Regions from separate parts of the Sphingopyxis indica genome, predicted to be linked through region 1. Evidence: predicted binding sites of a transcription regulator. Region 1 holds the regulator's gene; the other holds the start of a gene.

Region 1 (7,668 bases):
CGACGAGTTCGGCGAAGGGGGTGAGCCCCAGCGCCGCCGCGACCGCTTCGGACGCGCGCGCGTCCCAGTCGAGCCGGCTCGGCCACGGCGCGGCCTGATGCGTTTCGACGGTCAGCATGGGGGCGGGCTCTGAACGAAAATGGCCGAAATCTGCGCAACTTCACTGTGGAATCGCATGGTCGGCACCGGATGAGGAAAGGCGGGTGTCATATATCGGACGCTACCGCGCCGGGCCGATGCAGGACAGCGGAAATTGCAGACACTCGCGTTCGGTTGCAGCCGCGCTCCCGGTCGACAGGCCAACATGTGTGCTCCCGCGAAGGCGGGAGCCCATCTCCGAAGGGTTCAAAATAGCACCGTCCGGGAGATGGGTCCCCGCCTTCGCGGGGACACACAGAATTTCACAGGCGCTGCATTCCAGAGACGTTAGTCCTACGGCTGCGGCGCCGGCGGGGGTTCAGGCGCCGGCCCCGCTTCGGGCTGCGGCTCGGCCGACCGGTCGCCGAGCGGCAGGCGGAGGTCGATCGGCGTGCCGTTGATCTCGGTCCGCACCACCGCCTGCCCGTCCTGCACCCCCACCGTCGTCTTCTCGCCGACCGGAATGGCGCCGATGTCGGGGACGTCGAGCGGCTGCACCGGCCCCTCGGGGTCGACCGCGGGCGCGGGCCGCTTCGGCGCGCTTTTCTGCCCCAGCGCCTGCGTCATGAAATCGCGCCACACCCGCGCGGGCAGGCCGCCGCCCGAAATGCCCTTGAGCGGCCTATTGTCGTCGTTGCCGATCCACACCCCGACGACGAGCCCGCCGGCATAGCCGACGAACAGCGCGTCGCGATTGTCCTGGCTGGTTCCGGTCTTGCCGTAATTGGGGACGCTCAGCATCGCGGCGCGCCCGGTGCCGCGGTTCACCGCGGCGCGGAGCATCTGTTCCATGTCGCCATGAACGCGCGAGGAAAAGCTGTCGGGCCCCGAAAAGATGCGCGCGAACCAGCCCGGCTCTTCGGCCGCGAAGGCGCGCGGCTCGACCGGATAGCTGTCCGCGGCGACCGCCGCATAGGCCGATGTGAGTTCGAGCAGCGACATGCTCGACGTGCCGAGCGCGAGGCTCGAATCGCCGCGCGCGAGCGGTGCGGTCACGCCAAGTGCGCGCGCCATCGCGATCACCCGGTCATCGCCGACCCGTTGGAACAGCCGCACCGCGGCGACATTGCTCGACGTCGCAAAGGCGCGTTCGAGCGTGATCGCCGGCGAATAATGGCCCCCCGAATTTTTGGGCCGGTAGCCGCCGGTCTCGATCGGCCGGTTGTCGATCATGTCGTCCGGTTCCCACCCGGCGCGCAGCGCGGCGAGATAGACGAACAGCTTGAAGGTCGATCCGGGCTGGCGCCGCGCCTGCGTCGCGCGGTTGAACGGGCTGTCCGCATAATCCTTGCCGCCGATCATCGCGACGACCTCGCCGTTCGGGCGCATCGCGACGAGCGCGATCTGCGCCTTGCCGAGCGGCGCGCGCGCCACCGCGCGGCGCGCCGCGGCCTGGAGCCGCGAATCGAGCGTCGTGCGGATCGTCTGGCGCGCATAGCCGACGTCGCTCAGCTTGCGTGCTTCGGGCAGCGCCCAGTCGGCGAAATAGGTGCCGGTCGGCAGGTCGGCGCGCGAGCGCGGGTCGATCCGCGGCGCGCGCAGCGTCTTCGCCTGCCCCGGCGTGATATAGCCCTCTTCGGCCATCGCATCGAGGACGAGGTGCATCCGCTTTGCGGCGAGGTCGGGATTGCGCGTCGGCGCGAGGCGCGAGGGCGCCTTCACCAGCCCCGCGAGCATCGCCGCCTGCGCAGGCGTCAGCTTTTCGGGCTGGCGGTTGAAATAATGGAGCGAGGCGGCGCGCAGGCCATAGGCGTTGTCGCCGAAATAGGCGTTCGACAGATAGCGTTCGAGGATCTCGTCCTTGCTCAGCCACGCCTCGAGCCAGAAGGCGATCAGCGCCTCGCGCGCCTTGCGCCCCAGCGTGCGCTTGGGCGAGAGGAAGGTGAATTTGGCGAGCTGCTGGGTGATCGTGCTGCCGCCTTCGGTGCGGCCCGAGGTGATGTTCGTCCACAGCGCGCGGCCGATGCTGCGCGGGTCGATGCCCCAATGGCTGTAAAAGCGGCGATCCTCGATCGCGAGGAAGGCGCCGCTGACATGCTTCGGCAATTTCGCGACCTCGACCGGCTTCTCGACGATCGCCCCCGTGCGCGCGATCGGCGTGCCGTCGGACGCGAGCAGGGTGATCTCGGGCGGCGCGATCGGTTCGAGCGATTTCGACAGCGGCGCGGTGATCGCGAGCCATGCGACGAGCACCACGAACAGCAGCGCAAGCCCCGCAAAACCGCGCCCGGCCCACCGCAACCGCCGCCGCCACCGCGACTCGGGGCCCGACGCCCCCTCGCCCGGCGGGACGAGCGGCACTTCCTCGGCCGGCGGCGGCGGCGAGGTGAAAAGCGGATGGTCGAACGCGGTCATGCCGGCGGCCGTATTACACTTGCAATACAGGCGAAGCAAATGCGTTCGGTGGCGGTTGTAGTGTGGTGGCAATGGGGTGGGACGCGGACGTTCGCCTGCTCTCTTTCGTCATCCCGGACTTGATCCGGGATCCACAGCAGCGCCGAAGTCATGGACCCCGGATCAAGTCCGGGGTGACGATGATAAATAGGGCAGCAACCGGTCGATTCCAGCCGTCGAGCGCAATCGGCCGCACGACCGACATGGAATGAAGCATGAGGCTTGCCTCCTCCCCCCTTGCCTTTCGCGCCGCGCATTGCTTCGGTCCGCGGCGATGACGAGCAAACCGACTCACCTCGACGACAGCGGCGCGGCGCATATGGTCGACGTCGGCGCCAAGCCCGCGACCGAACGGCGCGCCGTCGCCGGGGGGCGTATCGCGATGTCCGCCGACGCACTCGCCGCGATCCGCAGCGGCAACGCGCCCAAGGGCGACATACTCTCGACCGCGCGCATCGCCGGGATCATGGCCGCCAAGCGCACCGCCGAGCTGATCCCGCTCTGCCACCCGATCGCGCTGACCAGCGTGGCGGTCGATTTCGCGTGGGAGGAGGACGGCATTTCGGTGCGCGCGGCCGCGGCAACGACCGGCCCGACGGGGGTCGAGATGGAAGCGCTCACCGCGGCGTCCGTCGCGCTCCTCACCCTCTACGACATGGCGAAGGCGCTCGACCGCGCGATGCTGATCGGCGATATCCGCCTGCTCGAAAAGAGCGGCGGCCGCTCGGGCGACTGGCGCGCCGAATGAGCGCGCTCCTCCCCGTCGAAGAGGCGCAGGCGCGCCTGCTCGCGCTTCGGCCTCCGCTTGCGGGCGAGAATGTCGCTTTTTGCGACGCACTCGGCCGCTATCTGGCGGAGGATGTCGTCGCGCTGCGCGATCAGCCCGCCGCGCCGTTGTCGGCGATGGACGGCTATGCGGTCCGCTGTGCCGATCTGCCCGGGCCGTGGACGATCGCCGGCGAAAGCGCCGCGGGCGGCCCGCCCGCCCATGCGCTGGCGGCGGGCGAAGCGATGCGCATCTTCACCGGCGCGATGCTTCCCGAAGGCGCCGATACCGTCGTCATTCAGGAGGATGTCGCGGCCGAGGGCGGGCGGCTGGCACTCACGACCTCCGACGCCATCCGCGAGCGCCAGCACGTCCGCGCCCGCGCGAGCGATTTCGCCGCGGGCGAGCGGCTGCTCGCCGCCGGAACCCGCCTCACCCCCGGCGCGATCGCCGCCGCGGTGATGAGCGGGGCGAGCCAGCTGCACGTCGGCGGCCGCCCGCGCGTCGCGATCCTGACCACCGGCGACGAGCTTGTGCAACCGGGCCGCCCGCTCGCGCCCGGCCAGATCCCCGACAGCAACGGCGTGATGCTCGCCGCGATGCTCGCGGGCGAACCCGCGCGCACCGGCCTGCCGCTTCACGTCGGCGATGCGCGCGCGCGGATCGCCGCAGCGCTTCAGGATCTCGCGCGGCATCACGACGTGATCGTCACCGTCGGCGGTGCGTCGGTCGGCGACCACGATCATGTGCAGGGCGCGCTCGGCGACGCCGGGGGCCGCGTCGATTTCTGGAAGGTCGCGATGAAACCCGGCAAGCCGCTGATCGCGGGGACGCTCGGCGACGCGCTGCTGCTCGGCCTACCGGGCAATCCCGCCTCGGCCTTCGTGACCGCGACGCTGTTTCTCCTGCCGCTCGTCCGCCATCTCGCCGGCGCGGCGGCGCCGCTGCCGCCGGTCCTCTCGGCGCCGCTCGCAAAGCCGCTTGGGCCGGGCAAGACGCGGCGCGACTATCTGCGCGCACGGCTCGATCGCGGCGCACTGCATCTGTTCGACGGGCAGGACAGCGGCCGCACCTTCCCGCTCGGCGGCGCCAACGCGCTGGTGATCCGCGACATCGGCGCCCCGGCGCGCGCGGCGGGCGAGCCGGCGGACTATATCGCCATCGCTTGACAAGTTCCGCTCTGTTCCTCTATCGTTCTCCATATGTCCGGATATGGCAGCATGGAGACCTAAGCGATGTTGACCGCGAAGCAGCATGAACTGCTCCACTTCATCCAGCAGAAACTCGACGAAAGCGGCATCTCGCCCTCGTTCGAGGAGATGAAGGAGGCGCTGGGCCTCAAGTCGAAATCGGGCATCCACCGTCTAATAAGTGCCTTGGAAGAAAGGGGTTTTCTTCGCCGCCTGCCCAATCGCGCGCGCGCGCTCGAGGTGATCCGGCTCCCCGAGGGCGCGAAGAGCGCGATGCACGACCATCGCGACAATGTGACCCCGCTGCGCAAGGCGCCGCCGGCGCTCAAGCCGGTCGCCGCGAACGACATCGTCGAAGTGCCGCTCCACGGCCGCATCGCCGCGGGCGTGCCGATCGAGGCGTTCGAGGATCACAACCAGCTCGCGGTCCCCGCGGCGCTGCTCGGTGCGGGCGATCATTATGCGCTCGAGGTCTCGGGCGATTCGATGATCGAGGCGGGCATCCTCGACGGCGATTATGCGCTGATCCAGAAGGCCGACACGGCGCGCGAGGGCGACATCGTCGTCGCGCTGGTCGACGGGCAGGACGCGACGCTCAAATATTTCCGCCGCGAGGGCCGGATGATCCGGCTCGACCCGGCGAACAGTTCCTACGAGCCGCAGCGCTACGAGGCCGAGCGCGTCATGGTGCAAGGGCGTTTGTCGGGACTGCTTCGTCGTTACCACTGACCGCAAGCGGGCGCCGCCACGGATGTTCGTCGCCGCGGCGTAGCGCGGTGGCAACCTGCGGCGCGCTTCCGAGATAGAGCGCGAGCCCGCCGCTTTCGGCCAGGCTGTCGCGGTCGACCGTCAGCCAGCGTGCGCGGCATTCGCGCGGCAGCCAGCGGTGGCTGATCACGACATCGGCCGCAGCGCAGGCGGGCGCCATCGCCGCGCCGTCGATGCGGTCGTAGCCGCGCTGCGCGAGGATCGTGCGCCCGCGCTGGCGCCAGCGGCAGAAATCGCGGTTGCACGCCACATGGTCCAGATCGGTGAGCGCGCCGAGCGGTTCGTCGACCCCCGCCGCCTCGGCCATCGCATCGCGCACATAGTCGCCCGCCCGCCCGCGCAGCAGCGCATAGCCGCCGCCCGGCACCGCTGCGGCGATGTGCCGCCCGTCGCCGCTGACCAGCAGATCGGGACGCGGCTGCGCGAGCAGCGCAGCGCCGCCGGCGAGCAGAGGGAGGAGCCCGGCAAAGCGCCAGCGCCGCTGCCACAGCAGCAGCCACAGTCCGCCGAGCACGGCGAGCGCGAAACCCCAGGCGGGAAAGATCGGCAGCGCCGCGACCGCGCCCGGCGCCGCCGCGACGTGATGCGCGAGCGCGATCAGCGCGGCGAGCGCCTGTCCGGCGACCCACCAGAAGAGCGCACCGATCCCCGCCGCGTCGAACAGCAGCGCCAGTGCCTCCGCCGGCATGATGACGAAAGTCGTGAGCGGAATCGCGACGACGTTGGCGAGCGCGCCATAGAGTCCCGCCTTGTGGAAATGGAAAAGCGCGATCGGCGCGAGCGCGACCTCGACGACGAGCCCGGTTATGACCAACCCCGCGATGCCGCGGCCGAAGCGCACGACCCACGGCTCGTCGCCCCGGCCCACGAAATCGCGCATCCAGCGGCTCTCGTGCAGCGCGATGATCGCGGTCACCGCGGCGAAGCTGAGCTGAAAGCTCGGTCCGACGAGCGCCTCGGGCCGCCAGACCAGCACGAGCAGCGCCCCCGCCGCGACGAGGCGCAAGGTGATCGCCTCGCGCCCGAGCAGGAACGCCGCGAGCACGAGCAGCGCGGCGATCAGCGAGCGCAGCGTCGGCACCTCGGCCCCCGCGAGCCAGGTATAACCCGCACCGGCCAGCGCGCCCGCCGCCGCCGCGAGCGGCAGCACATGGCCCGCAAGCGCGAGCCGCCGATTGAGGCCAAGCAGACGCATCGCGAGCAGCATCGCGAAACCGACCACCGCGGTGACGTGCAGCCCGCTGATCGACAGCAGGTGCGCAAGCCCGCTGCGCCGCATCGCCTCGGCATCGTCGTCGCTGATCGCGCCGCGATCGCCGGTGACGAGCGCTGCGGCGACCCCGCCGGGCGATCCCGGCACCGCTTGATGAATATGCGCGCTCAGCCGTGCGCGCAGCGGCGGCCGCCCTTCCCCGGCGCCCGGCGCGCGGGCGATCTCGCCAAGCGCCGTGCCGACCGCGCCGATCTGGTCGAACCAGGCGCGCTGCGCGAAATCATAGCCGCCGGGCAGGCCTGCGGTCGGCGGCGGCATCAGCCGCGCGCGCAGCGCGATCGCCTCGCCGGGCACGATTCCCCGGCCCTGCTCGCCGCGCAAGGTCACGCGCAGTCGCGGCGGCAGGTCGCGGCGCCCCGCGGGGCGCAGCACCAGCCGCACCTGCCCGCGCGCGGGCAGCGGTTCGACGCTTTCGACGACCGCCGAAAATTGCGTCGTCACGGGCCAGGCGAGCACCGGCGCCGCGACCCACGCCGCGCGCGCCCAGATCAGGAGGAACCCTGCCGCAACCGCGGCGCAACCGATCGCGACGACGCGCCCGAAGCGCCGCTGCCAGCCGATCAGCCATCCGGTGAGCGCGCCGCCGCCGAGCAGCAAGAGCAGCCCGATCCAGTCGATCTCGCGCGGCAAGGCGAACCAGCTCGCAATCCCCGCACCGAGCGCGACGGGCAGCCACAGCGCGATCCGTTCGCGGTCGGCGTCGAGCCGCGCCTCGACCCAATCGGCGATCCGCCGCGGCGCCCGCATCGGCGCCCCGGCAATGGGCGTTTGAAGCGGCCATGTTGCCATGCTAGGGGCACCCCCGATCCCTGCGGCGCCGGCTCTCGCGGCGCGGGCAACCTGATTGAAAGAGTCGCCAGTGGCAACCCAAAACCCCACCGATCCGGTCGAAGCGACCGGCGCCGATGTCGTAACGCGCTTTGCGCCTTCGCCGACCGGTTTCCTTCATATCGGCGGCGCGCGCACCGCGCTGTTCAACTGGCTGTTCGCCCGCCATCACGGCGGCAAATTCCTGCTGCGCATCGAGGACACAGACCGCGCGCGCTCGACCGAGGCGGCGATCGAGGCGATCCTCGACGGGATGCGCTGGCTCGAACTCGATTGGGACGGCGATGCCGTCTATCAGTTCGCGCGCGCCG
Region 2 (7,668 bases), 1.2 Mb from region 1:
CCGATCTTTGCATGGGTGCTGGCGATCATCGTCATGCTCGGCGGGCTCGGCGCGCTGTTTTCGCTGCCGATCGCGCAATATCCCGACATCGCCCCGGTGCAGGTCAATATCCGCGCCAACTATCCCGGCGCGTCGGCCGAGACGATCGAGAACAGCGTCACGCAGGTGCTCGAACAGCAGCTCACCGGGATCGACGGCCTGCTCTATTTCAGCTCGCAGTCGAGCTCGCGCGGGCAGGCGAGCATCAGCGTCATCTTCGCCAAGGGGACCGACCCCGACATCGCGCAGGTGCAGGTGCAGAACCAGATCCAGTCGGCGATCTCGCGCCTGCCGCAGCAGGTGCAGAGCCAGGGCGTGCGCGTCACCAAGTCGAATTCGGACTCGCTGCTGCTCGTCGCGGTGTTCGACACCACCGACACGCGGTCGAACCAGGATGTGTCCGACTATCTGACCTCGAACATCCAGGACCCGCTGTCGCGCGTCGACGGGGTCGGCGACGTCAATGTCTTCGGGTCGCCGCACGCGATGCGCATCTGGCTCAACCCGCAGCGGCTGGCCGCGGTGTCGCTGATGCCCGGCGACGTGATTAATGCGATCAATGCGCAGAATAGCGAGATCGCGGCGGGCGACGTCGGCGGCCTGCCCGCGCCCGAAGGCCAGATGCTCAACGCGACGGTCACCGCGCAATCGCGGCTCCAGACCCCCGAAGAGTTCGAGAATATCGTGCTCAAGACGCTGTCCGACGGATCGACGGTGCGGATCAAGGATGTCGCGCGGGTCGAGATCGGCGCCGAAAGCTATGCCGTCATCACCCGCGTCAACGGCCATCCGGGCGCGGGCATGGCGATTTCGCTGTCGCCCGGCGCCGACGCGCTGAAAACCGCCGAACTGGTCAAGGCGCGGATGGACGAGCTGGCGCAGACGATGCCCGAGGGGCTCGACTATGCCTATGCGAATGATTCGACCAATTTCATCAAATTGTCGGTCAGCGAGGTGCAAAAGGCGCTGTTCGAGGCGATCCTGCTCGTCGTGCTCGTCATGTTCGTGTTCCTGCAAAGCTGGCGCGCGACCTTGATCCCCGCGATCGCGGTGCCGGTGGTGCTGCTCGGCACTTTCGGCGTCTTCTATATCGCGGGATTCAGCATCAACACGCTGACCCTGTTCGGGCTCGTCCTCGCGATCGGCCTGCTCGTCGACGATGCGATCGTCGTCGTCGAAAATGTCGAGCGGTTGATGGAAGAAAATCCCGGCATGACCGCGCGCGAGGCGACGATCCGGTCGATGCAGGAATTGCAGGTCGCGCTCGTCGCGATCGGGCTCGTGCTGTCGGCGGTGTTCCTGCCGATGGCCTTTTTCGGCGGTTCGACCGGGGTGATCTATCGCCAATTCTCGGTCACCATCGTCTCGGCGATGGCGCTGTCGGTGCTCGTCGCGCTGATCCTCAGCCCGGCGCTGACCTCGACGCTGCTCAAGCCGAAGGCGCACGGGGCCGCGGCGGATGGCCCGCATCGCTTCCCGCGGCTCCACACCGTCTATGAGCGCGCCAAACAGGGCTTCAACACGCGCTTCGAGCGCGCGAGCGCGGGCTATGCGGGCAGCGTCGCCAAGGTCGTCGAGCGCAAATGGCTGTTCCTCGGCATCTATGCGCTCGCGCTCGCGCTGCTCGTGCTGCTGTTCTGGCGCTTGCCGAGCGGCTTCCTGCCCAACGAGGATCAGGGGCGCGTCGCGATCCAGTTCCGCCTTCCTGCCGGCGCGACGCAGGCGCGCACGCTCGAGGTGCGCGACGCGATCGAGAAATATCTGCTGACGCAGGAAAAGGCGAACACCCAAGCGCTGTTCCTGATCGCCGGCGGCGGGGGCGGCGGCGCGTCGGGGCAGAATACCGGCCAGGGTTATGTCAACCTCGTTCACTGGGACGACCGGCCCGGTCCCGAGAACAGCGCCGACGCGATCGCGCAGCGCGCGCGGCAGGCGCTGTCGGGGCTGCGCGACGCCGACATCTTCGCGCTCGTTCCCGGCGCGGTGCGCGGGCTCGGCGACACGTCGGGCTTCACGATGGAGCTGCAGAACCGCAGCGGCCTATCGCGCGACGAGTTTGTGGCGGCGCGCGACCGGTTGCTGGAGATGGCGAACGCCAATCCCAAGCTGACCTCGGTGCGGCTCAGCGACCTGCCCGACGTCGCGACACTGAAGATCGACATCGATACGCAGCGGTTGACCGCCTATGGGTTGTCGAACAGTGACGTCAACACGACGCTGTCGACCGCGTGGGGCGGGCGCTATGTCAACGACTTCATCGACAAGGGGCGCGTCAAGCGCGTCTATGTGCAGGGTGACGCCCCCTATCGCGCGAGCCCCGACGACCTGGGGCAATGGTATGTGCGCTCGGCAGACGGCGGCATGTCGCCCTTCTCCGCCTTTTCGCACATCGGCTGGTCGACGACACCGAGCAGCACCTCGCGCTTTCAGGGGGTGCCCGCGTTCGAAATTTCGGGGCAGGCCGCGCCCGGCGTAAGTTCGGGCGAGGCGATGGACGAAATGGAGCGGATGGCGGCCGAGATTCCGGGCACCAGCGTCGCCTGGTCGGGCGCCTCCTATCAGGAACGGCTGTCGTCGGGGCAGGCGCCCTTGCTCTATGCGCTGTCGCTTCTCGTCGTCTTCCTCTGCCTCGCGGCGCTCTACGAAAGCTGGTCGATCCCGGTCGCGGTGCTGCTCGTCATCCCGCTCGGGCTGGTCGGCGCGGTGCTCGCGGTGACGCTGCGCGGGCTGGAGAATGACGTCTATATGCAGATCGGGCTTTTGACGACGATGGGGCTCGCGTCGAAGAATGCGATCCTGATGATCGAATTCGCCGAGCAGGAAGAACGCAAGGGCAAGCGCGTGATCGAGGCGGCGATCGCCGCGGCGAAGATCCGCCTGCGCCCGATTTTGATGACGAGCTTTGCCTTCATCTTCGGCGTGCTGCCGCTCGCGGTCGCGACCGGCGCGGGCGCGAACAGCCGTGTCGCGATCGGCACCTCGGTGATCGGCGGGATGCTGACCGCGACCCTGCTCGCCATCTTCTTCATCCCGCTCTTCTTCGTGCTTGTGCGGCGCGGGGTGCGCGACGGGCTGGCGGCGCTCCGCCAGCGCTTCGGCCGCGGCGGCGATGCGGCGGAGGTGCCGGCATGAGGCGCGCATTGCTTTTGTTGACGCCGCTCGTCCTCGCCGGATGTTCGCTCGCACCGAAGACGGTGCTCCCGGCGCCGCCGGTGCCCGCAAGCTGGCCGGTCGGCGACGCCTATCTGGCGGCGAGCGAGGCGGCGCTGCCGCTGCTCTCCTACAAGGCGATCTTCACCGATCCGCGGTTGCAGGCGCTGATCGAGGCGGCGCTTGCGAACAATCGCGACCTGCGCGCCGCCTATGCCAATGTCGCGGCGGCCCGCGCGCAGGTGCGCGTGAGCCGGGCGGCGCAACTCCCCGCGATTGGCGCGAGCGCGGGCGCCGGCTATTCGGACAGCAATAGCAGCGACGGCAGCGCCGATTTTTCGCTGCAGGGCGGCGTCACCGGCTTCGAGCTCGACCTGTTCGGGCGGCTCGCCAATGCGACCGAGGCCGAACGGGGTCGTGCGCTTGCGACCGAGGCGGCGGCGCGCACGGTGCGCCTCGCGCTGATTGCCGACCTCGCCGACGCATGGGCGAGCTATGGCGCCGACCGCGACCTGCTCGCGATTGCGCAGGATACCGCCGTCAATGCGCGCGAGAGCGTGCGGCTGACCAGGGCGCGGCTGGAGGGCGGCATCGCGCCGCGCACCGACCTGAGGCAAGCCGAGCAGATCCTCGCGAGCGCCGAGGAACTGATCGCGGTGCAGACGAGCGCGATCGCGCAGGACGAAAATCTGATCCGCCTGCTCGTCGGCGGCGACGTCGATCGCGCGCTGCTGCCCGCGAGCCTCGACGAAGTGGTGCCGGGAATCGCGCTGCCGCCCGCCGGAGTCAGCTCGCAGATCCTGCTCCGCCGCCCCGACGTGATCGAAGCCGAATATCAACTGCGCGCCGCCAATGCCGATATCGGCGCGGCGCGCGCGCGGCTGTTCCCGACGATTTCGCTGACCGGCCTGCTCGGGGTTGCGAGCGATGCGCTGTCGAGCCTGTTCGACGGCGGCTCGTTCGGCTGGTCGGCAGGCGCCGACGCGAGCGCGAGCATCTTCGATTTCGGCGGCCGCCGCGCTGCTGTCGCGGTGAGCGAGGCGCAGCGCGACGCCGCGCTCGCGAGCTATGAAGGCGCGATTCAGACCGCCTTTCGCGAGGTTTCCGACGCGCTCGCGGTGCAGGGCACGATCGCCGAGCGCGTCCGCGCGGCGGCGGCGAATCGCGAGGCCGCCGCCGACAGCGCGGCGCTGACCGAGGCGCGCTACAAGGGCGGGATCGACAGCTTCCTCGCCAGCCTCGTCGTTCAGCGCAGCCTCTATACCGCGCGCAGCAGCGAGGTCGCGACGCGCCTGCTGCTCGCGCAAACGCGAATCGCCCTGTTTCGCGCGCTCGGCGGCGACAGCGAGGCGGGAAGCGCGGGCGAGCCGTAGCGCGTCGATTGCGCCTCGCGCCGGGACGCGGGCGTTGTGTAATTTATTCGCACGAAGCCACGAAGCCACAAAGAAGCGCCGTCCGCAGCGCAGCCACTATCCTTCAAGGCAGTGCAGGATATGGCGGCTGGGCAGGAGGGCGCCTGCGGCGCGATACGAGATTCCTTTGTGGCTTTGTGTCTTTGTGCGAGTCCCTCTTCGCCGGTCGCGACCATGATCGCTCCGTCTTGACAAGCGGCCGGACTCGCGCGCTAATAGAACATATAGAGAACATGTCATGCGCGAGTCGTCTTCCTCTCTCGCCGGGCTGCGCCGCCGCGTCGCCCGGATCGCCGCTTCGGGCGCGCCGTCCGTCCGCCAGTCCGAGCGCTGGCTGGCGAGCGGGCACGACCGATTCGACGCGGCGCTCGGCGGCGGGCTTGCGGCGGGGCGCATCCACGAATTTTTCGCCGCCGATCCGCTCGACGCCGCGAGCGCCGCCGCCTTTGCCGCGCTGCTCGCGCTGCGCGGCGGAGGCGAGGCGCCGCTGTTGTGGCTGCGCACCGCCGATGCGGGGCGCAAGGCCGGGCATCTCTATGCCCCCGGGCTTGCCGAGCTTGGCGGCGATCCGAACCGGTTGCTGCTTGTCGAGACGGGCGACGCGAAAGCGCTGCTCGCCGCCGCCAACGATGCGGTGCGCTGCGCCGGGCCGGCGGCGGTGGTAGTCGAAAGCCATGGCCGGCTTCCTGCGTTCGATCTGACCGCAGGACGCCGTCTCGCGCTCGGCGCGCGCGAGGCGGGGACGAGCCTGTTCCTGCTGCGCATCGCCGCCGAGCCCGTGCCGAGCGTTGCCGAAACGCGCTGGCAGGTGGCGGCCGCCCCCTCGCGCGAACTCGAGGCGCGCGCGCCGGGCGCGCCCGCCTTCGACCTGGAATTATTGCGCTGGCGCGCCGGCCCCGCGGGCGCGCGCTGGCGGCTGGAGTGGAACCGTGACGACCAAGCCTTCCGCGACCCGGCGCTATCTGGCGCTCTTCTTCCCCTGGCTCCCCGCCGAGCGCTGGAGCCGCGCGGCGCCGCGGCCGCCTGACGCGCCGCTCGTCTTTGCCGAGACGGTCCGCGGCGCGCTGCGCCTTGCGAGCGTCGCGCCCGAAGCGGCAGCGCTGGGACTCGTTCCCGGCATGGCGCTCGCCGATGCGCGCGCGCGCGTTCCCGCGCTGACGGTGGTGCCGCACGACCCCGCCGCCGATGCCGCATGGCTCGACCGGCTCGCGCAGGGCTGCGCGCGCTACACGCCGCTCGTCGCGCTCGACGCCCCCGACGGGCTGATCCTCGACATTGCCGGTGCTGCGCATCTGTTCGGCGGCGAGGCGGGACTGGTCGCCGACGCCGCGATGCGCTGCGACCGGCTGGGAATGACGCTGCGTCATGCCTTCGGTCCGACGGCCGACGCAGCGCGCGCGCTCGCGCGTCATCCGGCCCCGCCCGCCCCCGACGAGGCCGCGGCGATCCGCCGCCTGCCCGTCGCGGCGCTCGAACTCGACGAAGAGGCGACGCGCGCGCTGGTCCGCGCCGGCCTCAAGACGATCGGCGACCTCGCGACCCGGCCGATGGCGAGCCTCGCCGCGCGCTTCGGCACGGGCGCCGCGACTGCGCTGCGCCGCATCCTCGGCGACGCGCCGAGCCCGCTCGACCCGCGCGTGGCGCCGCCGCCGGTCGCCGCCGAACGCCGCTTTGCCGAACCGCTCGCGAGCAGCGCGCATGCGATGGAGGTGCTCGCCGAACTGATGGGCGAGGCTGCCGCCGACATGGCCGAGCGTGGCAAGGGCGGGCGCGCCTTTCGCGCGACCTTTTTTCGCAGCGACGGGCTGGCGCGGACGATCGCGGTCGAAACCGGCCAGCCGGTGCGCGACGTCGCGACCGTCATGCGGCTCTTCGCCGAGCGCCTCGACGCGCTGCGCGATCCGATCGACCCCGGCTTCGGTTTCGACATGATCCGCCTTGCCGTGCCGCGCCTCGAGGCGCTCGGCGCGAGCCAGCTGAAGCTCGAGGGCGGCGCGGTGCGGAGGGGCGACGTCGATGCGCTCGCCGACCGGCTCGCGACGCGGCTCGGGCGCGGGCGGGTGCGCAGGCTTCGCCCCGCCGACACGCATATCCCCGAACAGGCGCAGCTCGAACTGCCCGCCGCCGACGCGCCGCGCCCCGAACGCTGGCCCGAACCAGAGGCGGGCGAGCCACCGCTGCGCCCCTTCTACCTCTTCGACCCGCCGCAGCCGATCGAGGTGATCGCCGAAGTGCCCGACGGCCCGCCGCAGCGTTTTCGCTGGCGCCGCGCGCTCCACGCGGTGCGCCTCTACGAAGGGCCCGAGCGGATCGCCGCCGAATGGTGGCGCCGCCGCGACAATAAGGGGCTGACGCGCGACTATTATCGCGTCGAGGATGTGCAGGGACGGCGTTACTGGCTGTTCCGCCACGGCCTCTACGACGAAAAGGCCGATCCGCGCTGGTATATCCACGGGCTGTTCGCATGAGCGGTGCGTCCGGCCCCGAACCCCGCCCCGAGCCCGGCTTCGCCGAACTGGTCGCCGCGACCAACTACAGCTTCCTCGCCAGTGCCTCGCACCCCGCCGGGATGGTCGCCGAGGCGATCGCGCTCGGGATGGACGGCATCGGCATCGCCGATCGCAACAGCGTCGCGGGGGTGGTGCGCGCCTGGGCGTTCCTGAAGGAATTGCAGGTCAAAGAGGACGCGCGGGCAGCGAATTTCAGGCTGGTGACGGGGGCGCGGCTGGTTTTTTCCGACGGCACCCCCGACATCGTCGCCTATCCGGTCGATCGGCGCGGCTGGGGGCGGCTGACCCGCCTGCTTTCGACCGGGAATCTGCGCGCGCCGAAAGGCGACTGCATCCTGAACCTCGACGATCTGCTCGACCACTGCGAGGGTCTGCTGCTGATCGCGATGGACGGCGACGCGGCGCTGCTCCGCACGCTCAAGCGCGCGCGGCCGAAATCGGTGTGGCTGGCGGCGACGATGCCGCGTGCGGGGAGCGACGCGCGGCGGCTGGCCGAACGCCGGCGGCTGTCGGCGGCGGCCGGCGTTCCGCTGCTCGCGACCAATGACGCGCTCTAT

The links. The regulator LexA, encoded in region 1, represses DNA repair genes until DNA is damaged. The targets are predictions, from matches to a motif close to GTTCCNCNCTTGTTCT.
Region 2: a site for LexA is predicted at 4,819-4,834, ahead of KNJ79_RS01475 (ImuA family protein). Genes of this name have one in related genera too.

The regions. Positions count from the first base shown of each region.
Region 1 is NZ_CP076394.1:3,354,518-3,362,185, forward strand. It holds gene ybeY (rRNA maturation RNase YbeY) at 1-118, opposite strand, end outside; gene KNJ79_RS15640 (transglycosylase domain-containing protein) at 433-2,493, opposite strand; gene moaC (cyclic pyranopterin monophosphate synthase MoaC) at 2,807-3,280, shown strand; gene KNJ79_RS15650 (molybdopterin molybdotransferase MoeA) at 3,277-4,467, shown strand; gene lexA (transcriptional repressor LexA) at 4,534-5,217, shown strand; gene KNJ79_RS15660 (ComEC/Rec2 family competence protein) at 5,171-7,276, opposite strand; gene gltX (glutamate--tRNA ligase) at 7,389-7,668, shown strand, end outside.
Region 2 is NZ_CP076394.1:300,497-308,164, forward strand. It holds gene KNJ79_RS01465 (efflux RND transporter permease subunit) at 1-3,171, shown strand, start outside; gene KNJ79_RS01470 (efflux transporter outer membrane subunit) at 3,168-4,562, shown strand; gene KNJ79_RS01475 (ImuA family protein) at 4,840-5,628, shown strand; gene KNJ79_RS01480 (Y-family DNA polymerase) at 5,531-7,069, shown strand; gene KNJ79_RS01485 (error-prone DNA polymerase) at 7,066-7,668, shown strand, end outside.